4 regions of the Anaerobacillus sp. QJM3NY_17 genome follow, and region 3 is predicted to be linked to each of the others. Evidence: riboswitches for the same ligand, from Rfam matches in the RefSeq annotation. Region 3 holds a riboswitch; each other region holds the start of a gene.
What was found. A riboswitch is a leader RNA that binds a small molecule or an ion and turns the genes downstream of it on or off. The one in region 3 is predicted to bind S-adenosylmethionine.
Positions count from the first base shown of each region.

Region 1: linked by a shared signal. The riboswitch ahead of AC0VYV_RS13720 (Na+/H+ antiporter NhaC family protein) and the one ahead of AC0VYV_RS14515 (methionine biosynthesis PLP-dependent protein) in region 3 are both predicted to bind S-adenosylmethionine.
Region 2: linked by a shared signal. The riboswitch ahead of metX (homoserine O-acetyltransferase MetX) and the one ahead of AC0VYV_RS14515 (methionine biosynthesis PLP-dependent protein) in region 3 are both predicted to bind S-adenosylmethionine.
Region 4: linked by a shared signal. The riboswitch ahead of AC0VYV_RS17765 (methionine ABC transporter ATP-binding protein) and the one ahead of AC0VYV_RS14515 (methionine biosynthesis PLP-dependent protein) in region 3 are both predicted to bind S-adenosylmethionine.

Region 1 covers NZ_CM149685.1:2,610,495-2,618,408, reverse strand. The annotation lists gene AC0VYV_RS13735 (Y-family DNA polymerase) at 1-690, shown strand, start outside; gene AC0VYV_RS13730 (YolD-like family protein) at 705-1,034, shown strand; gene AC0VYV_RS13725 (alpha/beta fold hydrolase) at 1,196-2,035, shown strand; SAM riboswitch class I at 2,229-2,332, shown strand; gene AC0VYV_RS13720 (Na+/H+ antiporter NhaC family protein) at 2,403-3,698, shown strand; gene AC0VYV_RS13715 (hypothetical protein) at 3,786-4,463, opposite strand; gene AC0VYV_RS13710 (SLC13 family permease) at 4,757-6,376, shown strand; gene AC0VYV_RS13705 (MFS transporter) at 6,409-7,644, shown strand; gene AC0VYV_RS13700 (GNAT family N-acetyltransferase) at 7,641-7,914, shown strand, end outside.
Region 2 covers NZ_CM149685.1:3,438,722-3,446,635, forward strand. The annotation lists gene AC0VYV_RS17815 (O-acetylhomoserine aminocarboxypropyltransferase/cysteine synthase family protein) at 1-559, opposite strand, end outside; gene metX (homoserine O-acetyltransferase MetX) at 561-1,649, opposite strand; SAM riboswitch class I at 1,800-1,910, opposite strand; gene AC0VYV_RS17825 (TlpA disulfide reductase family protein) at 2,124-2,549, shown strand; gene AC0VYV_RS17830 (anti-sigma factor domain-containing protein) at 2,625-3,863, opposite strand; gene sigI (RNA polymerase sigma-I factor) at 3,885-4,649, opposite strand; gene AC0VYV_RS17840 (thioredoxin family protein) at 4,987-5,304, opposite strand; gene AC0VYV_RS17845 (toprim domain-containing protein) at 5,374-5,706, opposite strand; gene AC0VYV_RS17850 (TraR/DksA C4-type zinc finger protein) at 5,860-6,387, opposite strand; gene AC0VYV_RS17855 (peroxiredoxin family protein) at 6,527-7,030, shown strand; gene AC0VYV_RS17860 (YusG family protein) at 7,250-7,498, opposite strand; gene gcvH (glycine cleavage system protein GcvH) at 7,662-7,914, opposite strand, start outside.
Region 3 covers NZ_CM149685.1:2,755,195-2,763,108, reverse strand. The annotation lists gene AC0VYV_RS14525 (bifunctional homocysteine S-methyltransferase/methylenetetrahydrofolate reductase) at 1-815, opposite strand, end outside; gene metC (cystathionine beta-lyase) at 812-2,005, opposite strand; gene AC0VYV_RS14515 (methionine biosynthesis PLP-dependent protein) at 1,992-3,122, opposite strand; SAM riboswitch class I at 3,196-3,306, opposite strand; gene AC0VYV_RS14510 (DUF1189 domain-containing protein) at 3,392-4,201, opposite strand; gene AC0VYV_RS14505 (Na/Pi cotransporter family protein) at 4,439-6,067, shown strand; gene AC0VYV_RS14500 (DUF456 domain-containing protein) at 6,169-6,651, shown strand; tRNA gene AC0VYV_RS14495 (tRNA-Asn) at 6,786-6,860, shown strand; tRNA gene AC0VYV_RS14490 (tRNA-Met) at 6,864-6,940, shown strand; tRNA gene AC0VYV_RS14485 (tRNA-His) at 6,963-7,038, shown strand; tRNA gene AC0VYV_RS14480 (tRNA-Ile) at 7,051-7,127, shown strand; tRNA gene AC0VYV_RS14475 (tRNA-Ser) at 7,138-7,230, shown strand; tRNA gene AC0VYV_RS14470 (tRNA-Met) at 7,287-7,363, shown strand; tRNA gene AC0VYV_RS14465 (tRNA-Phe) at 7,514-7,589, shown strand; gene AC0VYV_RS14460 (superoxide dismutase) at 7,860-7,914, shown strand, end outside.
Region 4 covers NZ_CM149685.1:3,422,110-3,430,023, forward strand. The annotation lists gene AC0VYV_RS17745 (carboxymuconolactone decarboxylase family protein) at 202-504, opposite strand; gene AC0VYV_RS17750 (L-lactate dehydrogenase) at 756-1,706, shown strand; gene AC0VYV_RS17755 (MetQ/NlpA family ABC transporter substrate-binding protein) at 1,760-2,599, opposite strand; gene AC0VYV_RS17760 (methionine ABC transporter permease) at 2,623-3,291, opposite strand; gene AC0VYV_RS17765 (methionine ABC transporter ATP-binding protein) at 3,284-4,306, opposite strand; SAM riboswitch class I at 4,486-4,595, opposite strand; gene ilvA (threonine ammonia-lyase) at 4,728-5,738, opposite strand; gene leuD (3-isopropylmalate dehydratase small subunit) at 5,735-6,325, opposite strand; gene leuC (3-isopropylmalate dehydratase large subunit) at 6,341-7,747, opposite strand; gene leuB (3-isopropylmalate dehydrogenase) at 7,775-7,914, opposite strand, start outside.

The sequences.
Region 1 (7,914 bases), 140 kb from region 3:
CCGCTAAGTCAAATGTGGGGTATCGGATCGCGTGTCGAGCGAACGTTAAATCGAATGGGGATTATGAATGTAAAGCAGCTTGCGCATTACCCGCTACATCTACTAGAAGAAAAATTCGGTATTATGGGAAATCAGCTCTATCATCATGCGTGGGGCATCGATCTTTCTGAAATGGGTGCGCCGATTATGCAGGGACAGATTAGCTATGGGAAAAGCCAAATTTTGTTGCGAGATTACCATGACGAAAAAGACATTCAACACGTCATTCTTGAGATGAGTGAAGAAGTTGCAAGACGTGCGAGAAAAGCCCGGAAGGCAGGGCGTACGATTAGCCTTGGGATTGGTTATAGTAAAGAAGAAGGCGGGGGTGGCTTTCACCGTTCAAGGAGTATCCACAGCCCGACTGCTATTACGCTCGAAATATACAATGTATGTCTTCAGTTATTTGAGGAGTTCTTTGAAAGAAAAACGGTTCGTAAGATTTCCATTACCCTTTCAAATATTTGCAATGATGAAGAAGTGCAGTTGGACTTATTTAACGCGTCACGCCCAAAGCAGCGGGATCTCGGATATGTGATGGATTCGATCCGTGAGAAATATGGCTCAGATGCGCTGCTTCGTGCCGTTTCATACACAAAGGCCGGTACGGCACTGCATAGAAGTAAACTTGTGGGTGGTCATAAAGCATAGAAGGGGGAAGAAGCGTGATTCGTGATCGCGGAAATATAAAATGGACGTCAATGATGTTACCTGAGCATGTGAAAGAGCTAAGAGATTGGAAAACCGAAGAGAAAAAAAGTGAAAAGCCGGTACTTGATGAACAAAGAATGGCGGAAATGAATGAAACAATATGTGAAGCAATGGCCAATCACAACTCGCTTTGTTTTCAACACTTTAGTGGGGGAGAAACGAAAACTCTCTTTGGATATGTGCACTATGTAGATCCACTTACGAAAGAACTGCGTATTATTGACCATAATGAAAAAAGGACAACGATAAAGCTGCTGGACCTTGTGCACGTAGAGTTAGAATGAAAAAAATGGAGTATCCTCTCAGATGTAAAAAAAGTTTTTCATTTCAGGATTGGGGTAAAATAAGTATAAAGTCAAACCTGAATAAGTGAGACCATCCTGTCTGGTTAGAAACGAAGGGTGAATCAGATCAGATGAATTCAAAATCCGGAGTGAGATGAAAGATGCTATTAGCTCAAAATCTTAAACAAAATACGGAAAAGATCAAAGGAATTGATATTCACTATGAATACTATAGAAATGACACAGCCGTCGATCGGCCAGTATTAACGCTTCTTCACGGTTTTCTATCGTCGAGCTTCAGCTTCAGAAGATTGATACCATTATTAACAAAGGCATATACTGTTGTTGCCATTGATCTTCCTCCGTTCGGAAAAAGTGAAAAGTCTAATCGTTTTGTCCACTCTTATCATAATTATGCGGAAGTGGTGGTTGAACTTTTAGAAAGGCTTTCAATTGATCATACTGTTATGATCGGCCATTCTATGGGTGGGCAAGTAGCAATGAGAGCCTCGGCTATGAAAGATGATCTCGTTAGTAAGAATATTTTACTGTGCAGTTCAGGATATCTTGAAAAGGCTAAACAGAGTCTAGTGTATACATCGTACTTACCTTTTTTCTCGGTATACTTGAAAAGGTGGCTTTATCGAAAAGGTGTTAGAGGAAATTTGCTTAATTGTGTTTATGATCCTTCCCTTATCGATGAAGAAATGATGGATGGATATATCCAACCTTTCTTCAATGAGGGTATCTTTCGGTCATTAGTTAGGATGATTCGAGATCGCGAAGGAGATTTGTCAGAAGTTGAACTAAATCAAATTCATACACCTAGCCTACTAATATGGGGAGAAAATGACAGAGTTGTGCCGTTGAAAATTGGGAAGCGTCTCAGTAAGGATCTCCCAAATGCTAAACTGATCATCTATGAAAAAACCGGTCACCTTCTACCAGAAGAAAAACCGGAATCGATTATGAAGGATATTGAGTGGTTTTTAGGAAAATAAAGATTGATCTATTGCAAAAATTGGTAGTCATACAAAGCTTGAACCAGACTAGTTAATCAGGTAAACTCCTTAAAGGATGAGGAGTTTATTTTGATGCAGTTAATCAAAGTTGACTCATCAGAATAATGCGTGATAAAGTAAAGCTCGTTATGAAAAAGTAAAATGAAGCATGCGCTCATTAATAATTGTATATTTCTTATTAAGAGAAGTGGAGGGACCTGGCCCAAAGAAGCTTCAGCAACCTCTGATGATCAGAAAGGTGCTGCTTCCAGCAAGAGAAATCTTGAGAGATAAGTGCAAAAGCCTTCTTCTCTTGAAGTGGGCTTTTTTTATTGAGACAGAATAAAAGATGAAGGAGACATGAATAATGGAGAAAGAAATAAAGGGGAACGGCCTGGCTTTACTTCCCCTTGGAATATTTATTGTGCTTTTTATTGGTACAGCTATCATAACAAAGGACTTTTATAGTATGCCTGTTATTCTCGCTTCTCTAATTGCGGCGGGCGTAGCTCTTTCGATGAATCGAAAAGAAAGCTTTATGAAAAAAGTGGAAGTGTTTTGTCGTGGAGCAGGTAATACGAATATCATATTAATGATTTTGGTCTTTTTACTGGCTGGGGCGTTTGCCGGAACAGCTGAAAAAATTGGAGCAGTAGATTCGATTGTTAATTTAGGTATATCAATTCTACCGGCTAATCTTTTAATCGTAGGTTTGTTTGTCATTGGCTGTTTTATTTCTATTTCGATGGGTACATCGATGGGAACGATTGTAGCACTTGCTCCCATTGGAATTGGAATTGCAGAGCAAACCGGAGTTGCCCCGGCACTGGCTTTATCAGCGGTCATAGGTGGGGCAATGTTTGGTGACAATCTTTCTATGATTTCAGATACTACGATTGCGGCAGTACGCACACAAAATACGCAAATGAAAGATAAATTCAAAGTAAACTTTTTTATAGTCTTGCCAGCTGCTATCGTAACAGCCATTATTTATGGTGCTTTAACGATGGGAGAGCAAGCAACGGTTGGAGGAGATCACGCATTTGATTTCGTTACAATTATCCCTTATTTAGGTGTACTGATCGCAGCGATCGCTGGTGTTAATGTTCTTATTGTACTTGTAAGTGGTACCTTATTTGCTGGGATTGTAGGTTTATATAACGGAACATTTGGAATGAGTGGACTGATCTCCACGGTTACAGAGGGCATAAAAGGGATGGAAGACCTTGCCATGATTGCACTCGTCATCGGAGGGATGATTGAAGTCATTAAGCATAACGGAGGAATACAATACGTATTGGACAAAATCCTGAGCAAAGTAACTTCTCGTAGAGGAGCAGAGTTTGGTATCGCCGGTCTCGCAAGCGTGCTTGATTTATCAACAGCTAACAACACCATTTCGATCATAATGGGGGGGCCACTTGCGAAAAACATTTCCGAAGAATATGGGGTAGACCCACGAAAGTCTGCTAGTATTCTTGATATTTTCTCAGGTAGTATACAGGGCATGCTCCCATATGGGGCACAGGTGCTTGCAGTAGCAGGTCTTGCGTCGATTTCGCCACTCGCTCTACTACCGTATTCAATTTATCCAATCCTCATTGCTATTGCAGGAATTATTGCGATTTTCATCAACTATCCCTCTATTTCGAAAAAGGGCTAAAGTGATAGTAAACAGAATCTTGAATTAAAATTTGATATGAGCATTTAAAAAGCAGGTAGCTCAATTTGAGCTACCTGCTTTTTTTTATTATCCTTCGATTTGTTTTTGAAGATGCACAATTCGTTGAGGAAGAATGTACAAGTATTCAATAAGTGAATCTAGTAAGTCGATAATTAAGTTGGCCGTTTCTTCGCTTGTAGCTTTCTCAAGACAAAGGAGGTTATTTAAATTACTACCTTTGCCTAGTAGGTGTCCTAGTTTTACAATTGGTTCTTCTAAATCAATCTGTTTAGCAAGTGTTTCTAGCTGTTTAGAAAGTGGCTGTCCTAGCTCATTTTCAGATAGAAAACTACCTGTAATGCTCTCAAGAACACGATTAGCCATTACAGCCGTTGCGGTCCAATCCTTCATGTTATGTACATTCACTGCTGAGCGATAAACACGCTCAAGGTCATCGGGTAATCTAGCTGTGCTAGTCAGTCTGCCGAGCGGCTCTCGTGTAAAAGAGGTTTGATGCACGAATAGCTCAACTTCTTCTCCGCGATCATTATGGGACGTTTTAATGAGTATGAAAAGCACAGCTTCTTTACAAATAGAGCAGCGAGAAAGCGTGGAGAACACAGCCTGATTAATTTGATAATCGAACTTCAGTTGAAATGAAGCATCGCTTCCGCATTCTGGACATTCTGTATTAGCTGATTTTGGAAGCTTTGTTTGTCCGTATTTCACAACCGAATTAATAGTAGTCTGTTGTATCTTTCTCATCATATACCCCCTGGATCGATTTTGAGCAACTTGTTGTGGATTGTGTATCTATACTTACATTTAATCATTGAGTTTATTTATTTTGAATTATAAAAAACATATCATCAACTTATAATTTTCGCCCCAAATGGAAATTTAAGGGGGTTGAAATGAATTACTTGTATGGAAATGGAAAAACGAATCAAAAGTCCTTTCTTGAAAGAGAGTAATAAAGTACCAAAATTGTGAATTTATTGACAGATGTGGCGAGCGAATTCTACACTATAGTTTAATGAACGATAGGAGGTATGACTATGGAACAACACCTTTGGAACCAATTATGGAAAGAACATGATCGAGCAAAAGATCTCTTAACATTCGCTTCTTCACACACGCCGGAAATCCCTTCAAAAAGTTCTCAAAAAAATCCAGGTTATGCATCTGGACCAGATCCTGCTTATGATAAAAGGAAACTGACGGGGTTGATCCTCGGACCGGTCCTTTTTCTTAGCATAATGTTGTTTTTTAATCCAAATGGTCTTTCAGAAGCAGGTTTGGCCATCTTAGCAAGTACGGCGTGGATTGCAACGTGGTGGATTACAGAAGCCATTCCGATACCGGCGACGTCTCTTTTACCATTAATTTTATTTCCACTAACGGGCGGACTAAAAGGTGATTTAACAGCATCAGCTTATGGCGATAACACCATTTTTCTCTTTATGGGTGGTTTTTTGATCGCGCTTACAATGCAGAAGTGGCATTTACATAAACGAATTGCTCTTTTCATTATATCAGCAATAGGAACAAGTACAGAGAGAATTGTACTTGGCTTTATGATTGCAACAGGCTTTTTATCAATGTGGATCTCAAACACGGCAACGGCTATGATGATGGTGCCAATTGGGCTGGCGGTGATTTATCAAGTATCCGAGCAGCTTGATATGAAGCAAGAAGGGATTCCGCAATTTAATTTTGGAAAAGCCATTATGCTTGGCATCGCGTACAGTGCCTCAATTGGTGGTTTAGCAACATTGATTGGAACACCTCCTAATACCATCTTTGCAGCGGTGGTCAATGAGCTATATGGCATCGAGATTTCATTTGCCCGCTGGATGATGTTTGGCGTACCTTTAACTGTTCTTCTTTTATTTGGCTGCTGGTATTACCTTGTGAAAATGGCATTTCCGATGAATGTTAAAGAGCTGCCAGGCGGGAAAGAGGTGATTAATAAGGAGAAAGCGGATCTTGGGAAAATGTCTATGGAAGAAAAGGTCATTATGGTAGTTTTTTCTTTCACTGCGGTTGCCTGGATTAGCCGTTCCTTTGTTTTAAGTGAGCTTAATCCGAATATAAATGACACTGTCATCGCGATGACTGCAGCGCTATTACTTTTTCTTATACCTGCCCCTTCGAAAAAAGGTGCCTTTCTTTTAGATTGGGATACAGCAAAAGGATTACCATGGGGAATTCTTCTATTATTTGGAGCCGGACTCGCCATTGCTTCTGGCTTTCAGGAATCAGGACTTGCGAATTGGATTGGGGAGCAATTAACGGTTCTTGAAGGCATCCATCTGTTCGTCATTTTACTACTTGTCACATCGCTTGTTATTTTCTTAACGGAGATTACATCAAATACGGCGACGGCGACAATGATGTTTCCAATCATGGCGTCTCTATCATCCGCGATCGGAGTTCATCCTTATGCTCTAATGATTGGGGCAGGAATTGCGTCAAGCTGTGCTTTTATGCTTCCGGTTGCAACCCCTCCGAACGCCGTTGTATTCGGGTCAGGCTATTTAAAAATCCCAGATATGGCGAGAGCAGGTTTCTGGCTAAACCTAACATCTGTCGTCATTATTACACTGGCGATTTATTTTTATATGCCAGTGGTGTGGGGAATTGATCTCACTCAAATTCCCAATCAGTTAAAATAAAAGTAAGATAGAAAATTGAAGGTGATGATCAAGTGTCAGTTGTTCTAAATAACAATCAGCCATATACATCAAAAGATGCGGGTTTCTGGCGAGCGGCGGTTAGTCTTGGATGTGGAGCATTATTAGTCTTTTCGGCACTTTATGCTTTTCAACCGTTGCTTCCAATATTTGTGAGTGAATTTCATTTAACGGCAACAACGTCAAGCTTACTTATGTCCATGCCCGTCATCACGATGATACCAGGACTTCTTATACTTGGCTTTATTTCAGACCGCTATGGGCGAACAGTAGTGATGAAAATATCGCTCCTTTTTGTCCTTAGTTCATTACTAATAATGCCGTTTATGAATTCATTCCTTCTTCTGCTTATTATTCGGTGTATTGAGGGATTCTTTCTTGCAGGTATACCGGCATCGGCGATGGCTTATCTTGCAGATGAAGTAGCTCCAAGTAACGTAGGACTTGCTACGAGCATTTTTATTGCGAGCAATGCAATGGGGGGACTTAGTGGACGAGTCGCAACAGGATATTTGACTGACTTATATAGTTGGCAAGTAAGTTTTATCATCCTTGCAGGGTTTGCTATTATAGCGATCATTTGCTTTTATTGGCTCCTGCCGCCCTCTCGCTTTTTTAAGGGGGGGAATAGCAGTGTTATAAAGGATATGAAAGGAATGTTTGTACATTTAAGAGATCGTCGGCTCTTATCGCTATTTACGCTTGGCTTTCTCATTCAAGTGATCTTTACGGGCGTGTGGACATATTTGCCTTTCTTCCTTAAACAAGATCCATTTTCTCTTTCGTTAAAATGGATCTCCCTTGCTTATTTTGCGTATATTCTCGGAGTAGTTTCACCACCAATTGCAGGACGAATTTCATCTCGTATTGGCTTACGGCGCACGATGGTAACGGGCCTCTTATTATTAACGTTAGGAGTTGCCATTACACTATATCAAGAACTGATTGTGGTAATGATTGGGCTTTGCGTTATTTGTGCAGGGTTTTTTATTTCTCATTCGATGGCATCAGCTTCTGTTGCAAAGACGGCAGAGCATCATAAGAGTGGGGCATCTAGTTTTTATTTGATTAGTTACTATGCCGGAGTAGCAGCAGGTAGTTCGGGCGTTGGTATCCTATGGGACGGTTTGGGATGGATAGGGGTAGTGAGCTTACTTATTTTAATTGTGCCGCTTTTATTATTATTTTCACAAAAACAGGTTTCAAAAAGATATCATTATGAAGACTTACGAGGAGAGAAAGCACGATGAACATTAGAAGGGCTAGAAAAGGTGATGAGGAATGGCTTACTTATTTGCTTTCAGAAATGGGGTATGAGACCTCTGTCTGCGAAGTGACGGAGCGTCTAAAACCAATTTTGTCAGATCCTTTGTACGTCACGCTTGTAAGTGAAAAACAGGAGTCTTTGATTGGACTGCTTGGAATGCATTATGAACGATCTTATGTTGCTAATATTCTTGTTGCAAGAATTATTACAATGGTAACGGCAAAAGATTACCGGCAGCAGGGAGTTGGGAAGA
Region 2 (7,914 bases), 680 kb from region 3:
ATGTATTGTCTATAATAAGTGGGATTCCAGCTTCATGTGCAATATCTGCTACTTTTTCAATATCTAATACATGTAGACCCGGGTTGCCTATCGTTTCTGCAAAAATAGCTTTCGTATTTGGAGTAATGGCTGATTTAAATGATTCCAGATCTTCTGGATCAACAAAATTGGTCTTTATTCCGTATTTCGGAAGTGTAGCAGAAAAGAGGTTATACGTTCCACCGTATAAAGTCGAAGCAGATACAATTTCGTCTCCGCTATTGGCTACATTTAGAATGGCAGTTGTAATGGCAGCCATACCACTTGCAAGAGCTAGTGCTCCAACACCACCTTCTAGTTGAGCAATACGTTCTTCAAGTGTACCGACTGTAGGGTTGCCGATGCGCGAATAGATAAACCCTTCTTCCTTTAAGGCAAATAAATCGGCTGCGTGATCAGTATTATTAAATCGATAAGCATTCGATTGATAAATCGGTAGAGCCCTTGCGCCTGTAGCTGGATCAGCTTGTAAACCTCCATGAATTCCAATTGTCTCCAAATTATATTTTTTCTCTGCCATTTCACTTCACTCCTTCGATATTTTTAGTTAATGTTACTTGTTCCTTTATAAGCGGTCCCCATTTATCAAACTCAACGAGAAATCCATCATGACCAAATTTCGTGTTGATTAAATAAAACGGAGAAGAATGAGCTTGAGCAAACAATTTTTCTAAATCTTCTGGAGGATAGATTAAATCCCCTTTAAATCCAATAGCAAGAATGCTCGCTTTAATGTTCTTGATGATGGATATAAGATTACCTCGCCCTTTACTAATATCATGTGTGTCCATTGCCCTTAATAAATACAAATAGCTATTTGCATCAAATCGGCTTACAAGCTTATTTCCTTGATAGTGTAAATAAGATTCCACTTCGTACTGTGCTTCTTTATGATTTTCTTCTGAAGTTTCGATCGCCGCTCGACCGAATTTTTTTTGAAACATTTCATCTGTCCGATAAGAAATCATACCGATCATTCTTGCAGTTGCAAGCCCCGATGTTGGCTGGTGATGAGGATCGTAGTATCCATCCTTCCAATCAGGATCGTTTGTAATAGCAAATCTAGAAATCGCGTTATAAGCTATTCCATACGTATTTAAGCTTGGAGTTACTGCAAGTGGAATCAGATGCTCCATTCCATCTGGGTAAAGGGCACCCCATTCAAGAACCTGCATTCCTCCAAGTGATCCACCAATCACAGCATGAAGGTGATCGATACCTAACACTTCAAGTGCCTTTTTCTGTGAGTGCACCATATCTCTCACTGAAACAAATGGGAAGTCCGCTTTATACTGTTCTCTGGTGACTGGATTAATCGATAGCGGTCCTGTAGAACCGTTACATCCTCCAAGAACGTTAAACGTTATAACTTGAAATTCGGAAGTATCGATATAGCCATCCTTTCCTATTAATCCTTTCCACCAGCCGGGCTCCGAATCACCAATTGTATATTGATTTCCTGTTAATGCATGACAGACAAGAATAACGGGAGCGTCTTCTGGTCCAACGCGTTCATAAGCGAGTTCTACTTCATGTAGCGTCTCGCCCGACTCAAGTGTGAACGATCCAATCAATACGTTCTGAGCTTCGTATCTCGTCTCACTTTCCAAACCCCTATCACCCCTTTCGAGCAATCCGTCTTTATTCATTAAGGCTATAATAATGAGCCATAAATCTAGAACCAATGCTATAAGAAAACGTCGCTTCAATATAAAAAAACCTCTCCGAAAGACAGAGAGGCTTGATTTATTCATCAGCTCCGCTTATCTTTCAGGATTTCTCCTGCAGGATTTGGCACCTTTTCAAACCACAATTGGTTTGACGGTTGCCGGGCTTCATAGGGCCAGTCCCTCCGCCTCTCTAGATAAGTAAGAATATTTTGTTTTTGTTTAATTGAGTTTATTTTAGCAAGGTGGCGCATTAGTGTCAAACACTTTTTCGGAATTATCATTCTTTTCATTTTTTTAAAGAATGTCTAAGTTAATCCAAATTATCGTGAAACAGAGCCTACAGTGTATTAAGTTTGATTAGAATCGAATTTTTGATAAAGTAGCCTTAGAATAATTTTGAAGAGGTGATTGATAGTGCAAGCGCCGTCCTTTGCGTTAGAAGAAGTACAAAGCGGAGAAATCATCAGCTTAACGGACTTCAGGGGGAAACCAGTTATGATTACATTCTGGGCTTCCTGGTGCCCCGATTGTATGAAAGATTTACCGATGAAAGAACAGTTCTACCAGCATGCAGATACTGATACATTAGCATTCTTAACAATTAACGTGACAGGTCGTGAACGGTCAGAAGAAGCCGGTAAAGATTTCACGATCAAAAACAATCTTCCTTTCCTCGTTTTACAAGACAGTGGACGAGAAACTTACGACAAATTTGGTTGTACAGGTGTCCCAACAACTGTATTGCTTAATCAAGATCATCAAATCGCACATGTGTTTGATGACAAATCATCATTTCTTGATATCGCAAAGGCATTGCCCGACATCATGACATCAAAATAAACACACCATAAAAAAAGCCAGAGGGATCCCTCTGGCTTAAAATAATGAAAATAAAATAAATAATAGCATGTTGCGTTATTTGTCTTTTTTATCTTTCTTGTCTTTCTTGTCTTTCTTGTCTTTATCCTGCTTTTCGTCTTTCTTTTTGTCCTTTTTATCCTCTTTTTCTTGAGCTTTTTCTATTTTTTTATCCGATTTTTCCTGAGATTTCTCTATTTTCTCGTTTACTTTTTCAGCTTTCTTTTTTTCTTTGTCTTGTTCTTTAGCTATTATAGAATTAGATTTGTCTTCGTTTTTCTCTATTTTATCTTTTTGCACTTTGTTGTTATCTTTAGAGTCTTCAGTTTGATCTGACGGGCTGGTTTCTTGTTCTGAAGGCGTGTCCTTTTGTTCTTTCTCCACCTTTTCAACCTTATCAGAAGAGCTTTGCTCAGGCTCCTGAAGAACTAAATCACTATCTTCTCGATTCTGATTAGGTACCGTCTTATCGTTCAACTGGACGACAGAATCTTCTAGCTCCAAAGAGCGATCTTTCGACTTTGATTCCACTGCGGTCATGCTTTCGGTCTCTAATTCATCCATGTTTTTGACAGACAAATTCCGTACATCCTCTATTGATAACGTAGCTCCCCGATCAACAGCAGCAAGATAAGTCATATATTTTCCTGGTGTTATCCCATTTTCTATAGCTTTTGCTCGAGTACTATAGTCAGTATCAAGTATGGTTGTAATAGCAACTGCTTGATTGACTAATGCTTCATTCTGTTCTATTCCTTGAATCGTATTCTCAAGCTGATCCTTAATCGCCTGATAACGCTCTTTCTTCTCTACATTTGAGGCGACAATAAGCAGTTTTCTATCTTCTGTTAGATACCCCTCTTTGTCGAGTTTCGAGACTAGGAGCCCTCCAAATTCGCTTAGAGGCATGTTCGTTACCTCTTGATCTAAGTTTAACCCTTCACCGTCCGAATTCCACGCTTGATATTGAACAACTTCAAGGTCGGAGTTGACTCCAACCTCAATACTTGGATTGATATCAAAGCTTACATAGGCCGCAACTGCGTCATTTTGTCTAACAGGAATCACACCTGTCACGATTACAACTAATAACAAAATTGCTGCCATACCGGCCAGGGTGGGCATAGAGGGGGTAAAATAACCTTTTTTCTTGTTTAATGGTTTTGGTGTAAGTTTAATTTCAGAGCCGATTGTTAACGTATGATTTCGCTTCAAATTGATCGTAGTAAACTCCCCATCGGGTGTTAATACAACCGCTTTACGTCCACGAATGTCCATTATGACCCCATTTTTCATCCCCTGGCCCCCTTAATTCAACTACTGTATATATGATTTCAGCGCATTAAATCCACCCAGATGAATTAACGCCACTGCTATTATATACTTTCGATTACGTTCAATCGTTTTTCGACTGCATGTAACGAGCGCTAGCAAATCTTTTATAGGGAGCTGCTTTTTTTCTAGCAAATAACTTGAAAGAATGTCATCTTGAGCAATCAATTGCGCAATCATCTTTGCATTTTCTCTTGCATCAATATGTTTAGGACAGTTTTTGCTCAGAACTTTAAACGTAATGCTAAATTTCTTCAACAATTGTTCGTATTCCTCAATTTCATACATTCTTACTTCACGCTGTCTGTCCATTTCGTATACATCAAGTGCAGCTTTCTGTTCTGCAAAACTATCTTCTAGTCGGCCTTCCTCATCAAGTTCCTCAGGCTCAAGATAAATATACTTATTTTGTCTTGCTTCTTTACGGATATGGTCGATGACTCTTCTTCTAATCACCATATCAGCAAAGGTTAAAAATCTACTTCCTTGTCCTTTTCGAAACTGATCCATCGCTTCGTTAAAAGCTGAAAGTCCGATACTGAACTCATCCATCGAATGATTGATATAACGATTACAAACTTTGGACGTGATTTTCTTAATAAACGGTTGGTAATCTTCTAATAGCTGGTTTCTTAATAACTGGTTTCCGTTTTGTATACTATCAATTTTATCTTCTAATGTAATATTATCTTTTTTATTTTCTTTATGATTTGCGAAATTTCCCATTGTGCTGATTGAAATGGTTGTCATGTTATACACCTCTCATCTTGCAGTCAATTTCTAATTGATTGCTTCTCGGGTTGGATTCTTAGATGTTTTTAGTTTGAGAATTCTAAATTAGTAATTAAAATAAAAATGCGTCACCATTCGTATCAAACATCGGAAAGGTGACTCTATTCAGTTATACCATTCAATCAGCATGAACGAAAATACAATTTTATGACAATGTTACTGTTTCTTTACTTCCTGTTATATTAATTTATCATTATTAATCTTGCTTAATTTTCAGCGAATTGCGTATTCATTCAAGCCCGTCTTGAAGCGATTTTCTAAAACCAGAAAATAACGATAAATTGGTCAAATTTCATCAAACGAATTTGTGTTCACTAAGAAATGCATCCACAGTTACGACTGATTCGAAGGCAAAAAGGGTGTTATTTCCGCCCTTCTCCCTAATAACTGTTAATGCAGGTACACTTTGTATTTTAAGTGTTTCCGCTACCCAAGGAAAATAATTTAAATTACATGAGTAGATATGTGATTCAACCCCTTTAGAGCTCGAAACAATTTGTAACATTCGCTCTGCAATTTTACACGTCTGACAAAAAGGCGTGTAAAAGAAAAAAACAGTGCCTTCCTTTTGTAAAAGTTCACTAACCATGGATTCATCGGTTATGTCTTGCATGTTAATACCCCATTCTATGTAAGAGCGAAAAGGAAGCTTCGTTAAGCTTCCTTTTCGCTCATTTCTTGATTATTGGACGGTCACTACTTTAAATTTCGCCGCCCTTAAAATCCTATTTAAATAATTTATAGGTGTTTCTGCTACTTCACGATGAAGCATTGTAATGTAGAGATGTTCGGCATGTGGAATTTCTTGTGTAAGCTGCCGTCTTAATTTCTCACCGGCATCATCAGCATCTACAAGAACATATACATCCTTCTCCTCAAGCTCTTCACTAAGTTCTTCTAACCTGTCAAAACTAATCGTTCCATAAGTGCAGATAATCTCCACTTGCTCATCTAACACTCTCATTAACTGTTCTTTATCTGTCTTTCCTTCTACAATAATTACTTTATCAGTCATGGCACAACGCTCCATTTCAAGCTGTCGTATCAATTCATTTACTATAGCATATGGTAGTTGAAGCATTTCGTTTCAAGGCATATGATTTAATTTATTCATTTTGAAGTGTTAGATACAACAGCTACTCATTGAGCCAGATGAATGACAGCTTTGTTAATCATTGTCTTGATCAGGATCGTCCTCTTCTAAATATGTTTCAGATGTTGAATTACCGTGTTCATTCTGAAGATCATCTACTGTGCGAAGGCGATCATCGACTCTATTGCCTGACGTTTCAAATGTAGCCTCATCATCCGGTCTATTGCTGTCTTTGGCCTCTTCCAATTGATCTTGTGCTTCTTTGGTACGTATTGCATAAGGAATGGCTTCAAGCCGTTCTTTATCAATTTCTTCACCAGTATCCACACATATTCCGTAATTACCTTCTCGAATACGATCAAGTGCTGTATTAATTAAGCTTAGTCGTTCTCTAGCTGCATCTTCTAGTGTAATATCTTTCTCGCGTTGATCCAATTCAGAAGCCATATCAGCAAAATGATTGTCGTACGATGTTAATTCTCCTGTTTCCTCAGATAGTGCGGCATTTTCATCTCGGTGACTTGCACCACCATCTAAAAGATCTTTCTTTTGATCTAATAATTGTTTTTTAAAATGCTGTAATTCTTGTTTCGACAAAGCCATAGTAATTCCCTCCATAGGTCATTTTCTTTTCCAGTACCTATTTTCCCTTTACCCTACTCACACTAAACCACACAATTATGTTTTATCATGCTCAACTGGTGGAAATAAATCAATAAGATTAAAGATTGGAGTGGTCATAATGGCAAAGTTAAAACTTGGACAGGAAGTACCATCCTTTTCGTTAATTAATACAGAAGGTGAACTGTTTCAATTTGAACAGCACCAAAAGGAAGACAAGCGTTGGCATATGCTCGTATTTTTCAGAGGAGAATGGTGCCCTGTATGTAATGAGCAATTAGAAGAGCTTCAAGAGCATCTAGGTGCTTTTAGAAAGTTAGACGTCCATCCAATTGCAATTGCAAAAGAGAGCTTAGAATCTCTTAGAAAAATGAAAGAAAAGCATAACCTCGAGTTCCCAGTACTAAGTGACAAAGAGAATGCGGCAATTGACTCCTTTGGCGTTATGATGCATCGAGAAGACGACCCTTATGAAGATCACGGTGAGCATGGAGAGCCTGCCATCTTTCTTATCGATGAGAACGGCAAATTAATGGCGCAATATTTACAGTCAAGCCCATTTGGAAGACCGTCAGCTGATGGTCTAATCACAACGATTAAATATATTCGCAAAAACAAAGCATAAAAAAGACCGGCCATTTGGCCGGTTTTTTTGCAGTAATAAAGTCGTTGGCGTTAGAAGAGAAGTGCTTGTCGGGCCTTAACGAGCGTATTCGCTTTTCTTGTCCAGCTACTACGCTCAGTCCCTCGATCACTTCTCCTTATGATTTGAACACAAAGAGCGTGTTCGAATCATAAGGTTCCAGTGCTTGTCGGGCCTTAACGAGCGTATTCGCTTTTCTTATTAACACCAGCCGAGGTCGCAGTCTTCTACATACCTTCCATTTTGCTCGATTACTTGTTCGTAATGATAAATTTTGTTTTGCTCCATCTCAAATCCTTCAAGAAACTCATATTGATTTCCTTGATCTGAGAATAAGATACGGCCAATTCTTTCCTTGTCCATAAACAAGTTCATCGCTTGTTGATCAAATTTACCATATACCTTTCGAGTAACGTCGATTCTTTGCATTGGGCGAGGTGTCTCAATCATTGGTATCATCCCCTCTTTATTGTGTCATTCCGTAAAGCCATCATGTATTCATTCTATGACTGAAATTAGGAAACACATTCATTAATAAGAGTTTACGATGATGAGTGGACTTTTACGCTCATAATTCGACTAGCAATGGAGAGCTATAAAATGAATGACTGATTTATTCGTCTTCGCTTACCATTTTTTCGTATGCTTCAGCTGTCATTAGTTCTTCTACTTGAGAAGGCTCAGAAGGTTCTACAACGACCATCCATGCTTTTTCGTATGGTGAATCATTAACGAATTCAGGGCTGTCTTCTAAATCCTCATTGACAGAAAGAACTTTGCCTGAGATTGGTGCGTATAGCTCAGAAACAGTTTTTACAGATTCCACGCTACCGAACGGCTCGTCAGATTCAATCGTGTCGCCTTCT
Region 3 (7,914 bases):
TGTTCTGGTGTTGTACCACAACATCCTCCAATTAATCGAACACCTTGTTTGCGGAGAGATTCAGCACTTTGTTTAAAATAATCAGGGGCAGTGGGGTAAACCAATCGTCCCTCCTCATAGTCAGGTAAACTTGCATTTGGATAAGCAGAGAGATAACTAGTTGAAAGGGGGACCTCTTCAAAAGCTTGAATCATGTGATATGGCCCTAGTCTACAATTAACACCTGTCACATCTGCTCCAGACTTTTCTAATTGTTTAAGAGCAGATGGAAGGGAGGTCCCGTTTTGTAAAACCCCGGGTTCATGCATGGAAACTTGAGCTATTATGGGGAGGTTCGTTTGTTTTCGAGCAATCCCAAGGACTGATGAAATTTCTTCAAGATCGTAATAAGTTTCGAGTAAGATCCCGTCAACGCCCTCAAGTAGAAGACAGTATAACTGTTCTCTAAAGCTACGTTTGATTTCATCAAGAGAAGTCTTTTGAGTATTGATTCCTCGTATGCCACCGATCGTTCCAAATACATAAGTCGCTTTGTTTGCTGCTTGTCGAGCTAATTTAACAGCTTCAGTGTTCATTTCTTTTACAAGATCTTCAAGACCATATCTCGCTAATTTACTGTAGTTTGCTCCATAGGTGTTCGTTTGTATCACGTCTGAACCTGCTTCTACATATGCGCGGTGTATGTTTAATACTTGCTCTGGATGCGATAGGTTTAACTCTTCAAAACATTGATCTACCCCATATGAATAGAGAAGTGTTCCCATCGCGCCATCACCGATTAGAATATTGTTTTTTAATTTATTAAGGAAACTCATAGTTGACCACTCGCTTCGGAAGCGGAGTATTGCTTTCTAATAGCTGCAAATCCAATTTTGAAATCTTTTAATAAATCATCAGGATTTTCAAGTCCCACAGACAATCGCAATAATCCATCTGTGATGCCTCGTTTTCTTCGTTCTATAGGAGGCATAGAAGCATGTGACATTCTAGCTGGATAGGAGAGAATTGATTCTACGGCACCAAGACTTACCGCGAAAACAGGAATTTGAACATGCTTTGTGAATAGACGCACGGCATTTTCATCAGGTAACCGAAAGGACAAAACTGCACCAGGACCAGCGGCTTGATAAATATGAGTGGAGTGACCAGGGTGATAAGAAAGCCCTGGATAAAAGACTTCTTCTACCATCTTTTCTTTAGTAAGAGCATGCGCAAGACGAAACGCAGATCTAGACGATTGATCTAGCCGACAATGCAATGTTTTTAAGCCACGGAGAACTAACCAGGAATCGTGAGCGCTTAAAATCGATCCAAACGAGTTTTGCAGGAATGCAAGCTGTTCCGCTAATTCCTCACTTTTTACGGCAGCAAGACCAGCGACGACATCGCTATGTCCTGAAATGAATTTCGTAGCACTATGCAATACGATATCGGCTCCGAAGTCTAACGGACGTTGTAGAGCAGGTGTCATAAAGGTGTTATCGACAAATGTTAAACAATTATTCGCTTTAGCTAATTTAACAACGGCTTGAATGTCAGTTACCTTCAGTAAAGGATTAGAAGGCGTTTCGATATAGATTACTTTAGTATTGGATTGAATACCTCTCGCCACTTCATTTAAATCTGTCATGTCTACAAAAGTATGTTTAATTCCAAATCTCCCGAGAACGTCGTGAATCATGCGATACGTCCCACCGTAGACGTCTTCAGATATAAGAACGTGATCGTTTTGTGAAAGGAGCATAAACGAGGTGGCGATAGCGGCCATCCCAGAAGCAAACGCAAATCCCTTAACCCCACCTTCAAGATTGGCAATTGTTTCTTCAAGCGCTTCGCGAGTGGGGTTGCCTGAACGACTGTAATCGTATTTTCCAGGTTGGTCAAAATCCATCTGATGAAATGTAGAAGCCTGTTGGATAGGGACGCTAACAGCTCCCGTAGCTTTATCAAATTTGTGATCGTTATGAAGAAGTTTTGTTTGAAATGTATAATCAGTATTTGTCAATTTGAACAACCTCCTCTTTAAAAATGGACAATGCTTGATTCAGGTCCTGTATTAAGTCATCAATGTTTTCAATCCCAACAGAGAAACGTAGCAGTCGATTGCACACCCCTTTTTCAAGTCTGATGTCTTCTGGTATCTCAGCATGAGTTTGCGTTGAAGGATATGTGATAAAGCTTTCTACCCCTCCAAGACTTTCAGCAAATGTGACAAGTGTTAATTTTCTAAGAAAGAGATCTACCCATTCTTCGGAGCGCAATCTGAAAGAAAGCATCCCACCTTTATCTGGATAAAAAACGTCTGTTATTGCTTCATGATTTGTTAAAAATTCAGTTATCTTTCTGGCATTCTCTTCATGCTGCTTCATTCTGAGTGGCAAGGTTTTCATGCCTCTCATTAATAACCAGGAATCAAAAGGAGAAAGCACAGCGCCTGCACCGTTTTGGTATTGTTGGATTTCAGCGCAAATATTCTCACCTTTTGCAACCACAAGCCCTGCGAGAATATCATTATGACCGCCTAAATACTTAGTGGCACTATGCACGACGATATCCGCCCCAAGCAGTAGTGGGTTTTGTAGAAGAGGGGTGAACAAAGTATTGTCTACAATAAATAATAGGTCCCTGTTTTCTGTTATCCGTGCAATTTTTTCAAGATCTGTTAATTTCATTAATGGATTAGATGGATTTTCAACAAAAATGGCTTTTGTACGGTGAGTTAGGAGTGATGAAAGTTGTTCATTTCTTTGTGTATCAAAATATGTGAAGGAGATACCATAATGTTTTTCAGCATGGGCAAATAATCGATAAGTCCCACCATACAAATCATCTGAGACGAGAATATGGTCGCCGCTTTTGAATATGGCAAGGATTGCTTGAATCGCAGCCATTCCGGAACTAAAAGCAAATCCCTGATCACCATGTTCGAGTTCTGATATAGCGGATTCTAAAATGGATCGTGTCGGGTTTTTGGTTCTTGAATAATCGAATCCGGTGGATTGACCGATGCCTTCATGGCTATACGATGTGGAGAAGTACACTGGAGGATTTACCGCACCGGTTTTAGTATCTGAATGATTACCTAATTGGACAAGTAGTGTTTCTAACTGTTTATTCGACATAATCAATCTCCTTTTCATTGAATAAGGGCAATAAAAAAAGCCCTCTATAAGAAGAAGACTTTGGTTGCTCTTCTTCTTATCTTCCAAGTTGAAATCAACTTGCTGGAGTTAGCACCTTACCAGAAAATATCTGGTGGTTGCTGAAGCTTCATAGGGCCAGTCCCTCTGCTTCTCTTGATAAGAATTGAAAATATATGGAATTTTATTGTGTCGCTTTTTTCATAATCTACATCACTTTAAAGTGAAAAGCAAGGGATTTGAGTAAATTATCAAAATTTTTCTTCTGTTGAATCATTTGCTCGCTCGTTCGTTACACGTTTTTTTGGTAACGGGATTTCTTTAATCGTAAGATAAAGTAGCATGATGGCCACAATCCAATAAAGTAGGAATCCTAAAGGGACTGCTGTTTTAATGAGTGCCATAATCGCAAAGAAGAGCGTTGGAATTGTTACTGAATAAACAGATAAGACCCAAAGTTGTTTATAAGAAGCTTTTCTTCCGGTAATACTTCTCAATAGTAGTCCAATTGTAGCTAGTACGGTAACTCCTATAAACTTAAGGCCGGTTTGAAACAAATAGATAACGAATATCAGTAACGGAATAAAGATAGGGAGCAGGTTGTCCAGATTATTACTTAGCTCATTAACATCTTGCTTCGTGAAAGTCATCGAACTAAAGTTACTGTAATTAAACTCCTGTCTAGCACCGCTATCTACAACGATTACACGATCTTTTAGGAATGCGATAACGGAATCATATTGATCAACATCATCAGGCTTTGTCTGGTCTGTCGCATCAAAAATAAAAGTATTTTCATCATTTTGTCGAATAAGCGGTTCAGACTGTTCACTTGTTAAAGATCCGTCCTCTAAAGTGAATTCTGGTAGATCTGACATATGTGTTTTGAGATCCTCATAAGCGTTTGTAAAGGATAGAGCCGTCATAATTCCTACTGGCACAGAAGAAATGAACATAAGTAAAAACACGTACAATATTGGCTTGCCTAGCTTTTGAAAACGGAATCTGGCCATCATCTTAGGGGAAAATAAGCTGTAGTAAAGTTGTTTAAAAACGTTCAAATTAATAATCTCCTTTCTAAATGTGGAGCGTTTCTCCACCCAATCAGTTTATCTTATATAGAGAGAAGGGAACAGTATTCTTGGTGAAACTTTATTGAAATAAATTTGTTTTCAGCATAATATCTTTACAAATCTATATTAACTCTTTACAAAGGGGGGAGCGATGTAGATAATAGACAAGGGACTTTGTTGAGTATTGTCGAAAAAAATAAAACATAAGTGCAAGGGGTTGAAATGATGGAACTCAACGTTCAGGAGATGATCTTTCAGTTTGTGGGAGGTCTTGGTATTTTCCTGTTTGGACTAAAGTATATGGGAGACGGCCTTCAACGATCAGCAGGTGATCGATTAAGAGACATTCTCGATCGTTTTACGACTAACCCGTTTATGGGTGTGCTCGCTGGGGTCATTGTAACTATTCTCATACAAAGTAGTTCAGGAACAACGGTTTTAACAGTCGGTCTTGTTAACGCAGGATTTATGACTCTGAAGCAAGCAATTGGCGTTGTAATGGGTGCGAACATTGGTACAACTGTTACAGCATTTATTATTGGTTTTCCTATTAAAGATTACGCACTTCCAATTATAGCCATCGGTTCTTTGTTAATTTTCTTCTTTAAAAACAAGAAAATTAACTACGCTGGTCAAATCGTCTTCGGATTTGGTGCGTTGTTCTTTGGACTTGAATTAATGAGTACGGGAATGAAACCACTTCGTAGCCTTGAGGCTTTCCAAGAATTAACAGTAAGCATGAGCTCGAACCCACTGTTAGGCGTTGTGATCGGTACAGTATTTACTGTCATTGTACAAAGTTCCAGTGCGACAATTGGTGTATTGCAAGGTCTTTATTCACAGAACGCAATGGATATTCAAGCTGCATTACCAGTTCTGTTTGGAGATAATATCGGTACAACGATTACCGCAGTTCTTGCTTCTATCGGTGCATCCGTTGCCGCTAGACGTACAGCACTGACTCACGTTATTTTCAATTTAATTGGAACGGCGCTTTTCCTAATATTCTTATTCGCCTATACGCCGTTTATTGAATACTTAAGAGATGCATTAAACTTAACACCGGAAATGACGATTGCATTCGGACACGGGATCTTTAACATTACAAATACTGTTATCCAGTTCCCATTCATTGCCGGACTTGCCTATCTCGTTACAAAAATTATTCCTGGTGATGATGCAACGATTGAATATAAGCCAAAACACCTTGATCCAGTATTTATCGAACGCTCTCCATCTGTTGCATTAGGACAAGCTAAAGAAGAAGTGATTCGAATGAGCGGATTTGCTTATAAGGGTGTTAAAGAAGCATCAAATTATTTAACATCTAAGAGTCAGAAGAGCGCTGAAAAAACCGCTCAGTATGAAGAAGCTATTAACAACCTGGATAATAAAATTACAGATTACCTTATCCAATTATCAGCAACTTCTCTGTCTGGAGATGAGTCGACACGACACGGTATGCTAATGGACTCAGTTCGTGATATCGAGCGTATTGGCGATCATATGGAGAATATTGTTGAGTTGGTTGATTATCAAATAAGCAATAAAGTGAAGATGACTGACGTTGCTATGAAAGACCTTGATGAAATGTTTAATCTGACTCTTTCTGCACTCAATGAAGCCTTTGATGCACTTGATAAATGGGATGTAGCTAAGGCGCAGGAAGTTGTTAAGCTAGAAGATAAGATCGACAAAATGGAAAGAACGCTTCGTAAGCAGCATATCCTTCGTCTAAATGAGGGTGAATGTACTGGAAGTGCTGGAATTGTTTTTGTTGATATCATCAGTAACCTTGAGCGTATTGGTGACCATGCGGTTAATATTGCAGAAGCCGTCATTGGAGAAGAATAAATGTGGGAAGCAGAGGGATGCCTCTGCTTCTTTTTATCATTATATAGAAGAAAAGTGACATCTCCGCTAAAATAGAGTCAAGTTGAAGGGAGGTTAAAAGCGTGGATATTCTATTATGGTGCCTGATCATTGCGTCATTCATCATTGCATTTGTGGGATTGATTTATCCAATTATTCCAGCCGTACTATTTATTTATGTTGGGTTTATCCTGTATGGGGTGTTTTTTGATTTTGGTTCAATGACTATTTCCTTTTGGATTGTTGAAGTTCTGCTGACGATGCTATTATTTGTTGCGGACTATGCTAGTAATTTATTTGGCGTGAAGAAGTATGGAGGGTCAAAGGCGGCGATATGGGGGAGTACAATTGGTTTACTTGTTGGCCCATTTGTCATTCCGTTTGCAGGGATCATCCTTGGACCATTTATCGGGGCTATCTTAGCTGAACTAGTTATTCATCGAAAAGCTTTTAAAGAATCTGTTCAAGTAGGTGTAGGTTCATTGCTTGGTTTTCTTGGTGGAGCTGTTATGAAAGGATTACTCCAAACGATTATGGTGGTTGTGTTCCTAGTGTATGTCCTATAAGTTCTTGATGACAAAATGAAAGCGTGATATAGTATTTTCATAATTGAAATTAAGATTAATTCAATTAAATTTGAAAAACTTATTGACTCTTTCTTTATCCATATGATATATTAGTTCTTGTCGTTAAGAAATATTCCACAGTAGCTCAGTGGTAGAGCTATCGGCTGTTAACCGATCGGTCGTAGGTTCGAATCCTACCTGTGGAGCCATATGGCGGTGTAGCTCAGCTGGCTAGAGCGTACGGTTCATACCCGTGAGGTCGGGGGTTCGATCCCCTCCGCCGCTACCATATATTTCAACGATACAACATGGCGGTTGTGGCGAAGTGGTTAACGCACCGGATTGTGATTCCGGCATTCGTGGGTTCAATTCCCATCAGCCGCCCCACTTATTACATAAGGACCCTTAGCTCAGCTGGTTAGAGCTGACGGCTCATAACCGTCCGGTCGCAGGTTCGAGTCCTGCAGGGTCCACCAAATGCATATCGGAGGAATACCCAAGTCTGGCTGAAGGGATCGGTCTTGAAAACCGACAGGGGCTTAGTCGCCCGCGGGGGTTCGAATCCCTCTTCCTCCTCCATTTTCTAAAAGTTAGCTTTCTAAAAAATGGATGCAAATTAGGTTCTTTTACATCATCGCGGGGTGGAGCAGTTCGGTAGCTCGTTGGGCTCATAACCCAAAGGTCGCAGGTTCAAATCCTGCCCCCGCAACCAAAATAAAATTCTTACTACGTCGAACATACTTCTTTGTTAGAATTTAAATGGAGTGCTCTAGGGGCAACCTAAGCTCATAGCAACTCCAAATTATTTTGAATGTAAATGCAAACTACATACTAATTAAAATTAATACTGATAACATGATTCGGCTCTGTAGCTCAGTCGGTAGAGCAGAGGACTGAAAATCCTCGTGTCGGCGGTTCGATTCCGTCCGGAGCCACCACTCAATAAAGATCCCACTCGTCAAATAATGACGAGTTTTTTTATGTTTTATGTATGTTATTACGATGTTAATTCTCGATTTTTTCTTTTAAGATGTTTAATTCCATATACTGAGGGGAAACTTTATCTGTGTTGCGGAAATTCAAAGGTTTATTATTTGAAAACGCATGACAATTCTGCTAGTGTAAACTTGTGACGACATCATGTTCAAGTGGTGGCTAACGCTACCCTAACAGCAAGTTACATACTATATTTAAGGAGGAGATTCACAATGGCTAAATTTGAACTACCAGAACTACCTTACGACTACAATGCACTAGAACCAC
Region 4 (7,914 bases), 670 kb from region 3:
AATATCGTTTTACTTACAAAATTACTTTACCACGTTACATTAGTAGCTACAAACAGCATTTTAAGGGCTGAGGGGGTTTCCGGAGTGGTGAAAGAAGTTCTGAATAGTTAAAAAACATCCATTCTTACTTTTCCTCCCATATCCACCCTATTTCAGTCCTTCGACACAATACACTATTTAAATAGTAGAAACACGAATTCATTAATGCTTCGGTTGGTTCAAATCTTTCATACATTCCTGAACGAGAGTAACGGCCTGGCTCATCGCTGCGCCACCACCAAATGCAGCTGTCACTCCTACCGTTTCAAGTATTTCTTGTTCAGAACATCCTTGATCAAGACAACCTTTCGTATGGTAGATAATGCAATATTCATCTTGTGAAAAAATAGATATTCCGAGCGCAATCATTTGTTTCTCCTTTTGACTCACTTCCCCATCTTTAAAACACGCTTCAGTAAATGCCGAATACTTCTTAGCTAACTGCGGCATCTTCTCTGTAAACATTCCTAATCCTTCTTTATAATCATGTAGCGCCGCTTCTGCAAAGTTGTTAAATTCCTGTTCCTGTTTCAAGACACAGGCCTCCTTTATTCAATATCATCCTTACTAGTATGAGAATTGGGTAACAAAGCTATCCATCATTTTCTTTAAATTGTTTTTGGATGAGTGCGTTTACATGTGATGTATGTCACACTAATAAGTAAACGGATACGTTATGATGCTTATGAAGACAATATCTACTAGCAGAGGTGAAGATGATGTATGAAGGAAAAACAACGCGCGTAGCATTAATTGGCACTGGATTTGTAGGGACAAGCTATGCCTTCTCGTTATTGAATCAAGAACTAGTAAACGAACTTGTACTAATCGACGTAAATAAAGAAAAAGCGGAAGGGGAAGCAAGAGACTTAAATCACGGCCTTCCTTTTGGCGCTCCAATGAAGATTTGGGCTGGCGACTATCCCGATTGCAAAGGCGCAGATATTGTCGTGATCGCAGCGGGCGCAAATCAGGCACCAGGTGAAACACGCTTAGACCTTATTGATAAAAACACTGCGATCTTTAAAACAATCGTTTCAAGCGTTATGGAAAGTGGATTTGATGGTATTTTTATCGTTGCAACGAATCCTGTAGATGTGCTTACTTATGCGACTTGGAAGTTCTCAGGCTTGCCTAAAGAACGGGTTATCGGCTCAGGTACGATTCTCGATACGGCTCGATTCCGTTATTTACTGAGCGACTATTTTAATGTAGATTCTAGAAATGTACATGGCTATATTCTCGGGGAACATGGTGATACTGAACTTCCTGTCTGGAGTCATGCTACAATCGGTAGTCGACCAATCATGTCTCTTATTAAAGATAAACCAGAGGCTAAAGAAGATCTTGATGCGCTTTTCGTCAATGTTCGCGATGCGGCTTATCATATCATTAATCGTAAGGGAGCAACATACTACGGTATCGCAATGGGCCTCGTACGGTTAACAAGAGCAATTATTCGAAATGAAAACTCTATTCTTACCATCTCTACGTTACTTGAAGGCGAATATGGTTTAGATGATTTGTATATTGGCGTACCCGCGATTGTAAATAACAACGGCATTCGTGAAATTATTGAACTTGACCTTGATCAAACCGAGCTAGACCAATTGCACCATTCTGCAAAAACGTTAAAAGAAGCGATGAAGCCAGTTTTCCAACATTAAAATAATTAAAAAAAGGTCCTCCGTCGTTTTGGCGGAGAACCTTTTTTTCTTTCTTATTCGTCTACTGGTACAACAGCGCCATCGTATTCTTCTTCAATAAAACTCTGAATTTCATCAGAATGAAGAACTTCTACTAACGCCTTGATCGCTTCATTGTCTTCGTCACCTTTGTTTACTGTAATCACATTCACATATGGTGAGTCTGAATCTTCAAGTGCGATGGCATCTTCTTGAGGATTAAGTCCTGCATCAATCGCATAGTTTGTATTGATCATCACTGCATCACCTTCACCTTGCTGGTAAATCTGCGGAAGCAGTGAAGCCTCAACATCTGTTTTGAAATCAATATTCTTAGGGTTTTCAGCAATATCTTCAACCGTTGCATCTGAAGCCTTTACGCCTTCTTTTAATGTGATAAGACCCTGTGCTTCAAGTAATGAGAGCATACGTCCATGGTCAGAAACAGAGTTACTCATTATGATCTGAGCACCATCAGGAAACTCATCTAAGCTCTTGTAATCCTGAGAGTAAACACCGATTGGCTCGATATGAATGCCTCCAGCATTCACGAAGTCATAATTATCGTTTTCTTCCATTTGCAAGTCCATATAAGGAATTGTTTGGAAATAGTTTGCATCTAATTCACCATTTGCAAGCGTCTTATTAGGTAGAATATAATCCTGGAATGTTTTAATTTCAAGCTCTATTCCTTTTTCCTCTAACATCGGCTTAGCTTCTTCAAGAATTTCAGCATGGGGGATGTTTGAGGCACCTACTACGATTTTCTTCGAATCTTCACCGTCACCAGAACCTTCGCTGCTTCCGCCATTATTCCCACACGCAGCAAGCACTGCAAGAGCAAGAACTACGATTAGCGATAAAAACTTTTTCATCATAATCTCTCCTTTTCTCCTCATTATCTTTTGTCTATTACTCGTGTTGCAATGTCTCCACAAACCTGAAGAATCGCAACAATTACTAATATCAATACTGTTGCAACAAGTGTCACATCAGGATTATTCCTTTGGAAACCTTCAAGATAAGCTAGGTTTCCGAGACCCCCTGCGCCTACAACACCAGCCATAGCGGTGTAGCTTACAAGAGCTATCGCCGTCACAGTAATCCCTGAAATAAGGGCTGGCATTGCTTCTGGTAGAAGCACTTTAAAAATAATCGAACCATTGGATGCTCCCATTGACTGAGAAGCTTCAATGACCCCTTTATCTACTTCACGTAAAGCAATTTCAACCATCCTCGCATAAAATGGCGCTGCTCCTGCAATAAGGGCTGGAAGGGCAGCATTAGCACCTAGCATCGTCCCTATAATGTAAACCGAAAGAGGGATCAGCAAGATAATCAAAATGATAAATGGTATGGAGCGAAATAAGTTCACGACTCCGGCAATAATACTATTCACAAATTTGTTTTCCCATATGTTCCCTCTACCTGTTAGAAACAACAATAAACCAAGGAGGATTCCGAGAATAAACGTTGCCAGAACCGAAATTGCCGTCATGTACGCTGTTTGTAGAGTGGCTTCCCACATAGATTCCCACCTGACGTTAGGAAATAACGATTCAGTCATTCGTAATCACCTCCGCTTTAACACCTTGGGCCTGCACATAATTCAAGGCCTTTTCTACCACAACTGGTTCCCCTTTAAGGAACACAGAAAGTTTTCCATAAGGACCATCCTGTGTATGAGAAATCTTCCCTTGAATAATGTTGACTTCCACATCAAATTCACGAATCAACTCTGTCACAAGTGGTGAACCTGTTTTTCCTTTCACAAAGGTAAACTGAACAAGTTCTCCATCCTGACTCGTTGCCAGATGTGCAATCGATTCCTTCATTTCTTCAGGCTCGCTTAGCTGATTAACAAAGTCTTTCGTAATCTCTTCCTGTGGATGGTGGAAAACTTCAAGGACAGAACCATTCTCCACTACTCGTCCATTCTCCATAACGGCTACACGATGGCAAATTTTGCGTATGACGTGCATTTCATGCGTGATGAGGACAATCGTTAGGCCAAGTTTCTGATTAATTTCAGTCAGAAGTTCTAGAATGCTATCCGTCGTTTTAGGATCTAAAGCAGAAGTAGCTTCATCACAAAGCAAAACCTTTGGATTGTTAGCAAGTGCTCTCGCAATACCCACTCGCTGCTTTTGTCCACCACTTAGCTGTGAAGGATAAGCTCCTTCCCTACCTTCGAGTCCAACAAGGTTAATTAATTCATCAACACGCTTCATTCTCTTTTCTTTCGGAACACCTGATATTTCAAGAGGAAAGGCGATGTTATCACGTACCGTTCTTGACCAGAGAATATTAAAATGCTGGAAAATCATACCGATTTCCTGTCTTGCTGCACGAAGATCTTTCCCATTAAGAGAAGATAGATTATTACCAGCTACTGTGACTGTCCCATCAGTAGGTCTCTCAAGAAGGTTAAGCATTCGAATTAGCGTACTTTTCCCAGCACCACTGTAGCCAATAACACCAAATATTTCGCCTTTTTTGACTTCAAGGTTAACATCCTTAACGGCTTCCACCTTCCCGGATTTCGAAAAGAAGGTCTTATTAATGCCTTTAAGCTCAATCACATGTCTCACATCCTTTATGCATTTGCATGATCAGCTACCTGAAAAAGGACTTCAGTCCCATGCCTTTGTTCTTTATTTCTGTGCACTTAGAAGCCTAATTCGCTTATCACTTTGTATAGTAAAGTAAAAAAATGCCCTTCTGCTTTGAGCAGAAAGGCATTTGATAAATCGATGTCTTCCTCTCATTTCTCAAAGCAATCGCTTTGCAGGAATTGGCACCTTTTCAAACGAGTCGTTTGACGGTTGCCGGGCTTCATAGGGCCAGTCCCTCCACCTCTCTGAATAAGAGATATATAGTTGTTATTACTTTACTGTGGTTAAGTGCTAAATGAATTCTAGCATGGTACTTTATGAGTGTCAATTACTGAGCAAAAAGTCGGAATAATCTAAAATATATACTTTGAATCCCATTAGAAAACCATCAGCTTATTCGCCTGATGGTTTTCGCTCGTTGAGAAAGTTGTTTATAAAGGGATATTTTCGCAAGATCCGCATTCCCTCCACTAACAACAACACCAATTCTCTTACCTTCTAAACGATTTGACTTGCATAAGACAGCAGCTATCGATGCAGCACCCGCACCTTCTACAAGCGTTTTGTGTCTCTCAAGCATAAAGACAATCGCTGCAGCAATTTCTTCTTCTGACACGGTTAGCATATCATCAACAAGCTCTTCAATAATTGGAAAAGTTAATTTTCCAGCTTCTTTCACAGAAATACCGTCTGCAATCGATTTGACAGATTGAAGGACAAGAGGACCAGTACCTTTAAATCGATTCCATGTCGCAGATGCTTCAGAAGCCTGGACTCCGATGATTTTCACGTGAGGAAAGAACGACTTAATCGCCATCGCCATTCCAGCTAACAATCCTCCACCTCCAACAGGTACGAGAATCGTATCTAAGTCAGGACATTGTTGCATCATTTCGAGTGCAACCGTTCCCTGTCCTGCCATTACTTCAGGATCATCGAAAGCATGAACGAATGTGGCCCCTTTCTCAACACGCTCACGATCCGCTCCACTAAACGCTTCGTTATACGATTCTCCTTCAAGAACAACCTCTGCTCCATAAGATCGCGTCGCATCAATTTTGCTTGTCGGTGTATGGACGGGCATATAAATCTTAGCTTTAATTCCACGCTCTCTAGCAGAAAGCGCCACTCCCTGAGCATGGTTTCCAGCCGATGCAGCAACAATCCCTCGCGCTGCCTCAATATCCGTTAGCGACGCAACTTTGTTATAGGCACCTCGAAGTTTGAAGGAACCCGTTCGTTGAAGGTTTTCCATCTTCATGAAGACATCTTTATTTGTATAATCATTAAGCGTTGTCGACTGCTGAAGCGGGGTCCTGTGGACGGCTTCCAGCAAATTCTCCATTGCTTTTACGACATGAACGTTATATTTCTCCTGGTAATTCCCAACGTCATTCACTCTCCTACAAGTTGTTTTTCTTCATATAATTTAATTTTATCTTCGAGAGATAAAGTTCGAGATACTTCATCCCATCCATTTAACAGCATTTCTTTCCAATAAGGATCGATCTCGAACGACGCATTTAGTCCTTCTCCATCAATTACTTGCTGTTTACTTAGGTCTACGCTAAGTTCGTATCCATCCTTTGCTTTTTGAAAAAGCTCCGAGATCGTTTCTTGATCAAGAGCGATAGGAAGTATACCGTTTTTTACACAGTTGTTATAAAAGATATCAGCAAAGCTTGTCGCAATGACAATTCGAAAACCATAATCTAGAAGGGCCCATGGAGCATGTTCTCTTGATGAACCACACCCAAAGTTTTTACCCGACACTAGAATAGAAGCATGCTGGTATTGTTGTTCGTTCAAATTAAAATCTTCACGCGGTTGACCATCATCATCAAACCGCCAATTGTAAAAAAGAAACTGACCAAAGCCTTGCCGTTCAATTCTCTTTAAAAATTGCTTCGGAATAATTTGATCTGTATCTACGTTAACCTGCTCAAGGGGATAAACGATCCCTTTGTATTTATTAATCGGTTCCAGGACGTCTCACTCCTTTTACACTACAAGAGGTTTTATTTTTCTAGCGTCTGTAAATCGGCCTTCAATGGCAGCAACTGCAGCCATTGCTGGGCTGACAAGATGTGTTCTAGCGCCATTCCCCTGACGCCCTTCAAAATTACGGTTAGATGTAGACGCGCAGCGCTCGCCTGGTGGAACAATGTCATCATTCATCGCAAGACACATGCTACATCCTGCTTCTCGCCACTCAAACCCAGCTTCTTTAAAGATCGTATCTAACCCTTCTGCTTCAGCTGCATCCTTCACTGATTTAGATCCAGGTACTACGAGAGCTGTCACACCTTCATGAACTTTTCGACCACGAACAATATCAGCAGCTGAGCGCAGATCACTTAATCGTGAATTCGTACACGATCCGATGAAAACATATTGAATATCTATATTCTGAATAGGTGTTCCCGGTTTAAGATCCATATAGGCAAGTGCTTGCTTAATTGCTTTTTGGTCACCTGGATCTGCATAATCCTCAGGGAAAGGAACGCGAGCATAAACAGAAGATCCCATTGAAGGATTCGTCCCCCATGTTACTTGTGGCTCGATTTCGTCAGCTCCAATTTCGAGCACTTCATCATACGTTGCCCCTGGATCAGATGCGAGCTCTTTCCACTCAACAACGGCTCGATCGAAATCTTCTGGAACATGTCTTTTTCCTTTTAAATAGGAAAAGGTCGTCTCATCTGGGCTAATAAGCCCTGCTTTTGCGCCAGCTTCAATCGACATGTTACAAACAGTCATACGTTCCTCCATTGTCATATTTCGAATCGCTTCGCCTGTGTACTCCACAACCGCGCCAGTACCTGCATTAACACCAAATTTAGCAATAACAGCAAGAATTAAATCTTTAGCGGTCACCCCAGAACCAAGGCGTCCGTTCACACGTATTTCAATTGTTTTGGGTCTTGATTGCCATAGCGTTTGAGTAGAAAGAACATGCTCTACTTCACTCGTTCCAATCCCAAAGGCAAGGGCACCAAACGCCCCATGTGTTGAGGTATGACTGTCACCACAAACGATCGTTTTTCCTGGCTGCGTTAAGCCTAGCTCAGGACCAATGACGTGAACAATCCCTTGATCTGGATGATTAATATCGGCGATTTCCACTCCAAATTCATGACAGTTCTCTTCAAGCTTCTCCATTTGAACTTTTGATACAGGGTCATTAATAATATGACGTGCAATGGTTGGAACGTTATGGTCCATAGTAGCAAAGGTTAAATCTGGTCTTCTTACACTTCTATTATTCATCCGCAGACCCTCAAATGCCTGCGGAGAAGTTACTTCATGAACAAGATGCAAGTCTATATATAGGAGATCCGGGCTACCTTCTTCTTCATGCACAACGTGTTTATCCCAAATCTTTTCAATAATCGTTTTCGGCTCCACACCCATCCTCCTCTTACCTGTTTGTCATTAAGCGTATGCTTCCATGATGCCTGCTGTGGCATCCGCTTCTTCTAATTGATAAATCACTTTCTTGATCATAGCGTCTGTCCCAAGTGCTTTCGGCGAGCCATTTGCAAGATCATTCGTATAATATCCGGCATCAAGTA